DNA from 2 places in the Halomonas sp. LES1 genome. Region 2 is predicted to be linked to the other one. Evidence: predicted binding sites of a transcription regulator. Region 2 holds the regulator's gene; the other holds the start of a gene.

Region 1 (5,071 bases), on a different contig from region 2:
ACAGGCCTGCGCCATGCGGTCCATTGCCTCGCCGGCACCATCGAGGGCGAAGACCATGAACCAGGGGTCGTCGGGGCCGCGCATCATTCGCAGGCGCAGGATCTCGCCCCGGCGCATCTCATCGAACAGCAGTGGCTGCGCGGGAAGATCGAACCGTACATAGAAGCCGCTGTCGCCGCGCTCGGTGCGAAACTCGGCCTGTCCCGAGTGGATGGTCTGCTCATCGACCCTGAGGTCGGCGGGTACCAGGTTGACCACCTGGCTTTCAGGCTGGTGCTCGCCGAGGTCCACGCGCAGCTCCAGCCAGGGTGCCTCGCAGGCGCCGGGGCTGACATTGACGCTGAAGTGGGCGTCGGCGTAGTTATCACCCTCCAGGGCGCGGTAGAGACGCTCCTCGCCGAGGCTAAGAGTCATCGATTGCCAGGCGCCATGGCGCTCGACCTCGGCGACGTTGAACTGCACGGCGTGTACGGTCGTGATCAGAGAGATCAGGCCGGTCAGTGTGGCAATAATACGAAAGATAGGCGTGAAAATAAGGGGCATCCTGGCCTCTTCGCGTGTCGATACGGCGCCTTTGTGGGCAAGAGGCTTCATATCATGCCTGGTAACGGGCCAAGCGCAATGCCGTTATTGCGAGGAGTACGCTTGACGGTCATCGACAGGCCGCATCGGCCAGGAGGGAAACGACACGTAAAATGTGATCAGGATGCGTGGGAAGGGCCGGTATGGTGACCGACCCTCGGCAGAACTTGAGGCTGGCGATCACTCCAGACTGGAGTAATAGGCGGCGATATCGGCGATGTCTTCATCGGAGAGACTCTGGGCCATCGGGGTCATCATGGCGGACATGCCGCCGCCACGCTCGCCGGCACGGTAGGCCTTGAGGCTGCTTTCGAGGTAAGTGGCAGACTGGCCGGCGAGGTTAGGGTAGATGGGGGCGACGGCCATGCCATCGGCACCATGGCAGGCAACGCAGGTGCCGATCTTGCCTTCGCCGGCGGCAGCGTCACCCGCGGCCTGGGTGTTCATGGCCAGGAGGGCACTACCCAGCAGGGTAGCGGCGAGAACCAGTTTCATAGGACATCTCCGGAATGCAACTTCATGCCTGAAAAAGCCCGGTTGTATCGATCAGCCCACCGGGCAGCTGCTGACATCATGCCAGTCGGCATGATGTCAGCGCTTGACGTGCGTCATACTCAGGCTAGACCCCCGAGGAGAAAAAGAAAAATCTAATGGATGTGAGGCTAAAAACGATACTGAGAGCCAAGGGCCGTTCGCCGCGAGATAGGGGCTCACGGGGACGGCGGTTCGTCCAGCTGCAGCAGCTGGATCAGCGGCTGGCGGCGAGGACCCAGCAGGTCCTCCAGGGTGTAGCCATCGAGCACCGCCATGAAGGCGTCCAGGGCCTCGGCAAGGATCTGCTTGAGTCGGCAGGCGGGGGTGATCAGGCACTCGTTGTCGTCGCCGAAACACTCCACCAGGGTCAGGTCGCGCTCGGTGCGACGTATCAGCTCGCCGAGCACGATGCTGTCCGGCTCGCGTCTGAGCAGCAGGCCGCCATGCTTGCCACGAATCGAAGTGATATAGCCGTGGTGGCTGAGGTCCTGGACCACCTTCATCAGGTGGTTGCGTGAAATCTCGAAGCGCTCGGCGATCTCGGTGATGGTGGAGCGCTCTTCACCTTTGACCGCCAGATAGAGCAGCACGCGCAGGGAGTAGTCGGTGAAGCGGGTCAGGTGCATGGCAGAAAGCGTCGCCTCGTATCATGTTCGAATCAGCGTTGGGCCCGGAGGTGGGGCTCGGCGGACGGCGGCGCCGCGTCAGCGGGTCGGCTCAGCACGAAGCCGGCGACCGTAACAAACAGCAACCCCGATGCCACCAGTCCCGGGAGCGGCGCGCCGCCGGCCCACAGCATCGTCCAGCTGACGGTCAGCAGCAGCACCGCTAGAGCCTTGGCGCGTCGTGGTATGGCGCGCCGCTCGCGCCAGGCCAGCAGGGTAGGGCCAAACCGCGGGTGAGAATGCAGCCAGCGCGCCAGGCGCGGCGATCCCTTGGGCGCCGACCAGGCGGCCAGCAGCAGGAAGGGGGTGGTCGGCAGCAGCGGCAGTACCATCCCGGCGGTACCCAGACCGATGCAGCCGTAGGTAAGGCCGCACCAGGCAAGACGCGAAGCGGATCCCGACATGTCATGACCCTCCCTCAACAAAGGAAGCAAGCAGTTAAGCGATAATTCACATGCATTTTAACATCAAAGGCAATGCGAGGGCTGTGCCATGTCAGTGAAAGCTCGCTTCGCGTAGTTAAAATGCCCCATCTGGCGATTGTTCGTTAACGTGCGACGTATTTCAGCTCGCCAAAGAAATTGATCAGGGTCAACTGGCCCTGCATGGGATCCAACGTTTCATCCTCATGCTGGCATACTGCGCACCATCGGGCATTGCCGCGGCGGTGCCAAGGCATTCAACGAGGCCGTTTGACCATGCAAGACCATCAGCTCTTCAATCGTCCCCTGGTCGAGAAATACGATCGTCCCGGCCCGCGCTATACCTCCTATCCCACGGCGCCGCAGTTTCACGCGGCCTTCGCCGAGGATGACTATCGTGCCGCCGCCGAGCGCAGCAATGGTGCCACCGTGCCCAAGCCGCTGTCGGTCTATGTGCATATTCCGTTCTGCAAGAGCCTCTGCTACTACTGCGCCTGCAACAAGATCATCACCCATAACACCGAGCGTGCGGCGGAATATCTGGCCTGGCTGCAGCAGGAGATCCGGGTGCAGGGGGCGCTGTTCGACGAGACCCGACGCATGACCCAGCTGCATCTGGGGGGCGGTACGCCGACCTACCTGAGCAATGACCAGCTCGGCGAGCTGATGGCGAGCCTGGATGCCGCCTTCCACTTCGCGCCGCCCGAGGAGCGCGAGTTCTCGCTGGAGGTGGATCCACGCACGGTGACCCCCGAGCAGATTCACGAGCTCCATGCGCTGGGTTTCAATCGCCTGAGCTTCGGGGTACAGGACTTCGATCCCGACGTGCAGAAGGCGGTCAATCGGGTGCAGAGCGAGGAGGATGTCGTCTCCCTGGTGCATGCCGCTCGCCAGGCAGGCTTCCAGTCGATCAGCGTTGATCTGATCTATGGCCTGCCGCTGCAGACGGTAGCCAGTTTCGATACCACCCTGGACAAGATCATCGCGCTGCGCCCGGACCGGATCGCCACCTACAGCTACGCGCATCTGCCGGAGCTGTTCAAGGCGCAGCGGCTGATACGCCCCGAGGACATGCCGCCTCCGGAGCGCAAGCTGGAACTGCTGGAGCTGACCATTCGACGGCTTACCGAGGCCGGCTACGTCTATATCGGCATGGATCACTTCGCCCTGCCCGATGACGAGCTGACCCTGGCCCGGGAGAACGGCACCCTGCAGCGCAACTTCCAGGGCTACTCCACCCATGCCGACTGCGACATGATCGGCCTGGGCATCACCTCCATCGGCAAGGTAGGCGATACCTACAGCCAGAACGTCAAGGAGACCGCCCAGTATCAGCACCGCCTGCAGGAGGGGCGTCTCGCGGTGTTCCGGGGCTATCGGCTCAGCGACGATGATCGCCTGCGTCGCGACGTGATCAATGCCCTGATGTGCCATAACCGCATCGACTTCGCCGCCATCGAGGCCAAGCACGGCATCGTCTTCCGTGACTATTTCGCCGACGCCCTGGAGGAGCTTCGGGAGATGGCCGATGATGGTCTGCTGGCGATCCGCGATAACGAGATCGAGCTGCTCCCTGCCGGGCGGCTGATGATGCGCAATGCCGCCATGGCCTTCGATGCCTACCTGGCTCATAGCACGGGACGCTACTCGCGCACGGTGTGAACAAAAAAAACCACCCTCGAGGAGGGTGGCGCAAGACCGTGTCTAGCAATGAGAGGGAGAAACCAGGCCAGGAGACTGGCGGGCCCTGCCTGGTGGCGACGCCTCATCAACGCCGCCAATCAAAGAGTAATCGTTCGCGTTTGTGTCGTCAACACAAATGCGAACGCTTTTTATTAATGGCTCATTTCAGGTTCCCGCCATACGCAGCCACAGTGGCAGGGTCGCCATGGCCAGCAGCGTCTGGCCGGTGATCACGGCGGCCATCATCTCGGCATCCCCGCCCAGCTGGCGGGCCAGGATATAGGCCGAGGTGGCGGTGGGTAGCGCGGCGAACAGCAGCACCACATCGCGACTCACCGGGTCGAGCCCCAGCAGCAGTGCCAGTGCCAGTGCCAGTGCCGGCATCAGCGCCAGCTTCACCAGGTGACTTGCCCAGATTCCACGATCGAGGCGTACCAGGGCGGCGGGACGCAGGGCCACGCCCACCGCCACCAGTCCCAAAGGCAGGGCGGCACGCCCCAGCAGTTCCACCGTGGCTTCGCTCCACCCCGGCAGGCCGATGCCGCCGATATTGAGCCCGATGCCGACCAGGCAGGCCAGGATAAGAGGGTTGCGGCCCAGGGCCGCCAGGCTCTTGGCGAGGCTGCCGCGCCCCAGGGTACCGGCGGCGATAAAGCTGGAGACACAGAGGACATTGACCACCGGGACCATCAGCGCCACGGCCACCGCGGCTACCGTGGCTCCCGGGAGACCGTGCAGTGCCGCGGCGCCGGCCACCCCTACATAGGTGTTGAAGCGCAGCGCCCCCTGGAAGGCCGAGGTGAAGGCCGCGGCCTGCATGCCCAGCCAGCCACGCAGCCGCCATAGCACGATGGCGAAGGCGCCCATGGGGCCCAGCAGGGCGATCGCCACACGGGTCACCGGCACCTGGCTGACATCCGCGGTGGCCAGGGTCGCCACCAGCATGGCGGGGAACAGCAGGAAGTAGATCAGTCGCTCCAGCTGTGGCCAGAAGTCGGCACCCGGCTGGCGCAGCCAGCCCAGCACGCTGCCCAGCAGGATTAGCAGGAACAGGGGCCCCAGGGCACCCGCTATGTCCGCCATGTCGGTCTCCTTGGTCTCGTTACCTGCGACATCGTTCCGCAGTCTGCCACAAACGAATGCTGATAAGCTTGCCACTACCGGTTCTCTGTGCGATGACCCCGA
Region 2 (5,071 bases):
GAGCGCACTCTCCTTCGCGGTGCCACCCAGCATGCGTTCCCCGACGCGCCTCTCGGGCCTGCTGCTGGGCTACAACCTGGGCCGCATCACCAGCTACATGATCGCCGGCCTCCTGGCGGCATCTCTCGGCACCCTGCTCTCGCTGACCGCCCCCGCGCGCTTCATCCTGCAGGGGCTCGCCGCCCTGATGCTGATCCTGATGGCGCTCTATATCGCCGACTGGTGGAAGGGGTTGCTCGGGATCGAGGCCCTGGGCAGGCGCCTGTGGCGATATCTCGAGCCACTGGGGCGCCGGCTGATGCCGGTGGTCAAACTCCCCCAGGCAGTGGCGCTGGGGGCGGTATGGGGCTGGCTGCCCTGTGGGCTGGTCTACTCCATGCTGACCTGGAGCCTGGCCATGGCTGACCCGCTGCGCGGCGCCTTGCTGATGGGCGCCTTCGGGCTAGGCACACTCCCGGCCCTGCTGGCCACCGGCTTCGCCGCGCGTCAGCTGAGCCGATTGATCCGCCACCGGGGCACCCGCACCCTTGCCGCACTCTCCATCATCGCCTTCGCGCTCTGGCAGCTATGGCTGCTGGTTCCCGGGGGAGGCGCCACCCATACCGGCTGAGCACTATTCCACACGGGATTGACGCAGCTCAACGCCGCTCTCGGCCCCACCCCCTAGCATGGGGATAGAGCCATCAGCGGAGTCGCCCCATGCCCGTTCCCGCCAAGCACACCGTCCCCGCCGGAGCCTCGAGTCCTGCTCGAGAGCCGCTGCCCGGCGCGGGCGACCTGGTAACGGCCGCGGAGGTCGCCTACCCCGCCCCGCACCACTATCGCGACGACATCGGCGTCCAGGCCCTGGAAGTGGCCCTCTCTGCGCGCCCGGCCGAGGCCCCCCTGGCGATCCAGGTACGCCTGCCCTTCTGCCGTCATGCCTGCCGCTTCTGCGCCAGCCAGTGCGTTTCCGTTCGCAGCAGTCGCCAGGCCGATTCCTACCTGACACGTCTCGACCGCGAAATGGTACTGGTCCGGCGCCGGCTCGACGGCCTGCCGCCGGTATCTCGACTGCACTGGGGCGGCACCCCCCCGGCCTTTCTCACGCTGGAGCAGATGAGCGACCTCTTCGATCGCCTGGACGCACGCCTCGGCCTCTCCGGCGACCGAGAGCGGGACTTCAGCATCGACCTCGACCCACGAGAGGCCGATATGCTGACCCTGCGACATCTGCAGGCGCTGGGCTTCAACCGCCTGAACCTGGGTGTGCAGGAGCTGGATCCACGCGTCCAGCAGGCCATCAACCGCGTACAGCCGAGGGCCCTGACCGAGTCGCTGGTCGACGAAGCCGACCGCCTGGGCTTCCGGGAGTTGACGATGTCGCTGATGCTGGGGCTCCCCTTCCAGACACCCCAAGGCCTCGTCGACACCCTCGAGCAGGTCATCGGCATGGTCCCGGCACGCATCCGCCTCTACCGCTATCGGCATCGCCCGGCACACCACCCTGCCCAGCGTGCCATCCACCATGGCTGGTTACCCGACGCGGCGACCCGCCAACAACTGCTGGCCGAGGCTCGCGTCCGGCTCGACGCCGCCGGCTATGTCCATATCGGTCTGGGCCTCTACACGCGTCGCAACGACCCCCTGGCACAGGCCCGGGCCAGCGGCGCCCTGGGCCATGGCCCGCTTGGCTTTACCCGGGGGCAAGCGGGTGACCTGCTGGGACTCGGCGTGAATGCCATCAGCCGTATCGGCGACCTCTGGGTTCGCAACGCCGATACGCTGGCGGCATACGAATCGGCACTCGATAACAGCCGCCTGCCAACCGCACGCGGCACCCGGCTGACGGCCGATGAACGACGCCACCGCGAGACCCTGCTGTGTGGCCGTGGCATCGACCCTGCAGGCCTGCCGCCGAGCCCACACCTCGAGAGGCTTCACGCGGAGGGAGTGATCGAGATGACGACTGAGGGGGTATCGCTGACCGCCGAGGGACACTGGCGGCTGCCCTACATCCTCGAGGCCCTCGCCCTCCCCTAGCCGCCGAGCCCCGCATAGTTTGCCCCGCCTGCACTTTGCTCCATAATGGGGCCATGAACACGATCAAGAAGGGAAGGGCCATGGCGGGTACTCTCACCGGTCGGCGGCGATCCGTACTACAGGAGACGCGCTGTCAGACATGCAGTCTCAGCTCGCTCTGCCTGCCTCTGGCACTCGAGGTGGACGACATGGACCAGTTCGACGCCATCATCCGGCGTCGCGCACCACTCAAGAAGGGCGAGGCGCTATTCCGCCAGGACACTCCCTTCTCCAGCGTCTTCGCGGTTCGCTCCGGCAGCCTCAAGCAGGTCACCACCGAGGGCAGTGGCGAAGACCAGCTGACCAACTTCTATCTGCCCAGCGAGCTGGTGGGCCTCGACGGCATCGACGAACAATGCTACCCCGGTACCGTGGTGGCCCTGGAGACCACCACCGTCTGCGAGATTCCCTTCGACCGCCTGGACCACCTCGCGGAGTCGATGCCGGAGCTGCGCGGACAACTCTACCGCAGCATGAGCAAGGAGCTGCGCGATGACCGCCGCATGATGCGCCTGCTCTCGCGCAAGACCGCCGACCAGCGCCTGGCCAGCTTCTTCACCAGCCTCTCCGAACGTTTCCGCCGCCGCGGCTATTCGCCCTACAGCTTCCGCCTCTCCATGGCGCGGGCCGATATCGGCAACTATCTGGGCCTGGCGGTGGAGACGGTAAGCCGTATCCTCGGCCGCTTCCAGACCCAGGGCCTGGTCGCCGTCTCGGGGCGCGAGGTGAATATCCTCGATCTGCCGGCGCTCACCCACCTGGCCGAGGAGGAGGGCGCGCACTAAAGCTGGAAGCTGGCATGGACCCGATAATTCTGGGGTCAAGGTTTTTCTTCCAGCTTCCAGGCGTGAAGCGCCGCTCTTCAAACTTAGAGCTCTTGCTGGATATCGATCCGGCTGGCCTGCATCCTGGCCTGCTTCTCCTCCAGCCCGGCGAAGTCAAACAGCTCACGATCGGCCAGCTGTGAAGGCGCCACGTTGGTCACCGCCTTGAACATGCTCTCCAGCCGCCCGGGGTGCTTCGCCTCCCACTCCGCCAGCATCTCCTTGACCACCTGACGCTGCAGGTTGGGCTGAGAGCCACACAGATTGCAGGGGATGATCGGAAACGCCATCTGCCGAGCAAACTCGGCAATGTCCGCCTCCCGGCAATAGGCCAGCGGTCGAATCACCATGTTTCGGCCATCGTCGGACAGCAACTTCGGCGGCATCGACTTGAGGCTGCCGCCGAAGAACATGTTGAGGAACAGGGTCTCGAGGATATCCTCGCGGTGGTGGCCCAGGGCGATCTTGTTGGCACCGATCTCCTCGGCGAACCCATACAGGGAGCCGCGGCGCAGTCGCGAGCAGAGCGCACAGGTGGTCTTGCCTTCCGGGGTCTTCTCCTTGACCACCGAGTAGGTGTCGCGCTCGAGGATATGATAGTCGACCCCGATACCCTGCAGGTACTCGGGCAGCACATGCTCGGGAAAGCCGGGCTGCTTCTGGTCGAGATTCACCGCCACCAGCGAGAAGTCGACCGGGGCGTTGCGCTGCAGATTGCGCAGGATCTCGAGCAGGGTGTAGCTGTCCTTGCCGCCGGACAGGCACACCATCACCCGATCTCCCTCATGAATCATGCCATAGTCGATGATGGCATTGCCCACCTGGCGCCGCAGCCGCTTCTGCAGCTTGTTGAATTCACGCTTCTCCTGAGTACCGGGCTGGGGCGTGGCTGGCCCGGAGTGGGTGAAGGGCGCGCTATCGCGTTCGCGGGGGTCGAAGGTCACGGCGTCTTGCATAGGTCTTGGCGCTGCCAGTGCGGGCAAAAATGAAAGGCGCCCATCCTACCACCGGCGACCGCGCCAGGCGACGCCAGACGCCACTCGCGCCAGGGCTATCGCAGCTACCAACAGGGTGATAGTGAAAGGCGCCGGGGACAGGTCGGAAAGGGGGTCCGAGGACCAGGGATGGCCGAGGTAGCCTACAAGGAAGTACTCGTAGCGCCCCCTCGACGGCCTGTCACCGGAATAGCCTTGAGTGGTACTGTCATCTGCGATAGCCCTACCACTCGTGCCGGCTAACTCCCGGCGGCGACAGTACGCTCCAGGCGCAGGAACATCAGCGCGGTGGTCACCGCATCCCCCAGGGCGGTATTGCGCCCCATGACCGGCACTCCCAGGCGCTCGGCGGCACTCTCGAAGCGTGGCAGGTTATCGATTTCCGGGTGCCGACGCCGCAGTCGGCGCCGCCACAGCTGGGCCACATCCACGGTGGCGTTGGGTAGCTCGAAGCCGAAACGCGGACGCAGCTCACGGTTGAGAATCGCCAGGTCAAAGCCCAGATGCCAGCCCACGAGTGGGCGATTGCCGACGAAGTCGAGCAGCCGCGCCAGGGCGCTGTCGATGCTCTCGCCATTGTCGAGGTCCATGCCACGCAGGCCATGGATGCGGATGGAATCACCGGTCAGCGAGTCGGGGCGGCGAAGGCGCAGATCCAAAGAGTCACTGGTGAGGATATGATCACCACGCACCCGCACCGCGGCGATCGACACCAGCTCGGCGCTGCGGGTATCCAGGCCGGTGGTCTCGGTGTCGATCACCACCATCTCGTCACCGGTATAGGGGCGAAACAGCCAGGCGTACTCGCCGTTGGCATGGCGCCGCTGATCCGCGACGCGTCTCAGCATCTTGAGCATGACGGGCTCCTTGTGTCGTTGTCGTTCCGTCGATTCATGAGTATTCCAGATGAAAGCGGTGGGAGAGGCGCTGCTTGAAGTCCTTGACGATATGCAGCGCCTCGCGCAGCAGGTCGCGCTCCAGCGACGAGAGCTCCTGCACCACCACACGATCAGGGCTGTGCGGCTCGCCCCCCTCCTCGTCCTCACGCCTTGCCAGCTGCTGCTTGAGGCGCAGCTCGGTGAACAGCGCCAGCGCCTCGGCCAGGTCCTCGGCGAAGCGTGGCTCCAGCCGGCCATCGGCAGCCAGGGCCTCCAGACGCTCCAGAGTCGAGGTAGGCCGTATGCCCCGCTC

Evidence for each region. Region 2 encodes FNR, which switches genes on or off when oxygen is low (the NO sensors DNR and NnrR bind a similar motif). Its sites were predicted from a motif close to TTGATNTANATCAA; they were not measured.
Region 1: the regulator FNR is predicted to act here: its motif matches at 2,363-2,376, upstream of hemN (oxygen-independent coproporphyrinogen III oxidase).

What each region holds. Positions count from the first base shown of each region.
Region 1 covers NZ_JAVRGC010000005.1:48,746-53,816, reverse strand. Annotated here, with positions in the region: gene RM463_RS11975 (hypothetical protein) at 1-543, opposite strand, end outside; gene RM463_RS11970 (cytochrome c) at 763-1,077, opposite strand; gene RM463_RS11965 (Rrf2 family transcriptional regulator) at 1,293-1,742, opposite strand; gene RM463_RS11960 (YbaN family protein) at 1,775-2,185, opposite strand; gene hemN (oxygen-independent coproporphyrinogen III oxidase) at 2,480-3,865, shown strand; gene RM463_RS11950 (AEC family transporter) at 4,052-4,969, opposite strand.
Region 2 covers NZ_JAVRGC010000003.1:149,279-154,349, forward strand. Annotated here, with positions in the region: gene RM463_RS08030 (sulfite exporter TauE/SafE family protein) at 1-610, shown strand, start outside; gene RM463_RS08035 (radical SAM protein) at 700-2,022, shown strand; gene fnr (fumarate/nitrate reduction transcriptional regulator Fnr) at 2,103-2,846, shown strand; gene ttcA (tRNA 2-thiocytidine(32) synthetase TtcA) at 2,930-3,841, opposite strand; gene RM463_RS08050 (3'-5' exonuclease) at 4,120-4,737, opposite strand; gene RM463_RS08055 (putative nucleotidyltransferase substrate binding domain-containing protein) at 4,772-5,071, opposite strand, start outside.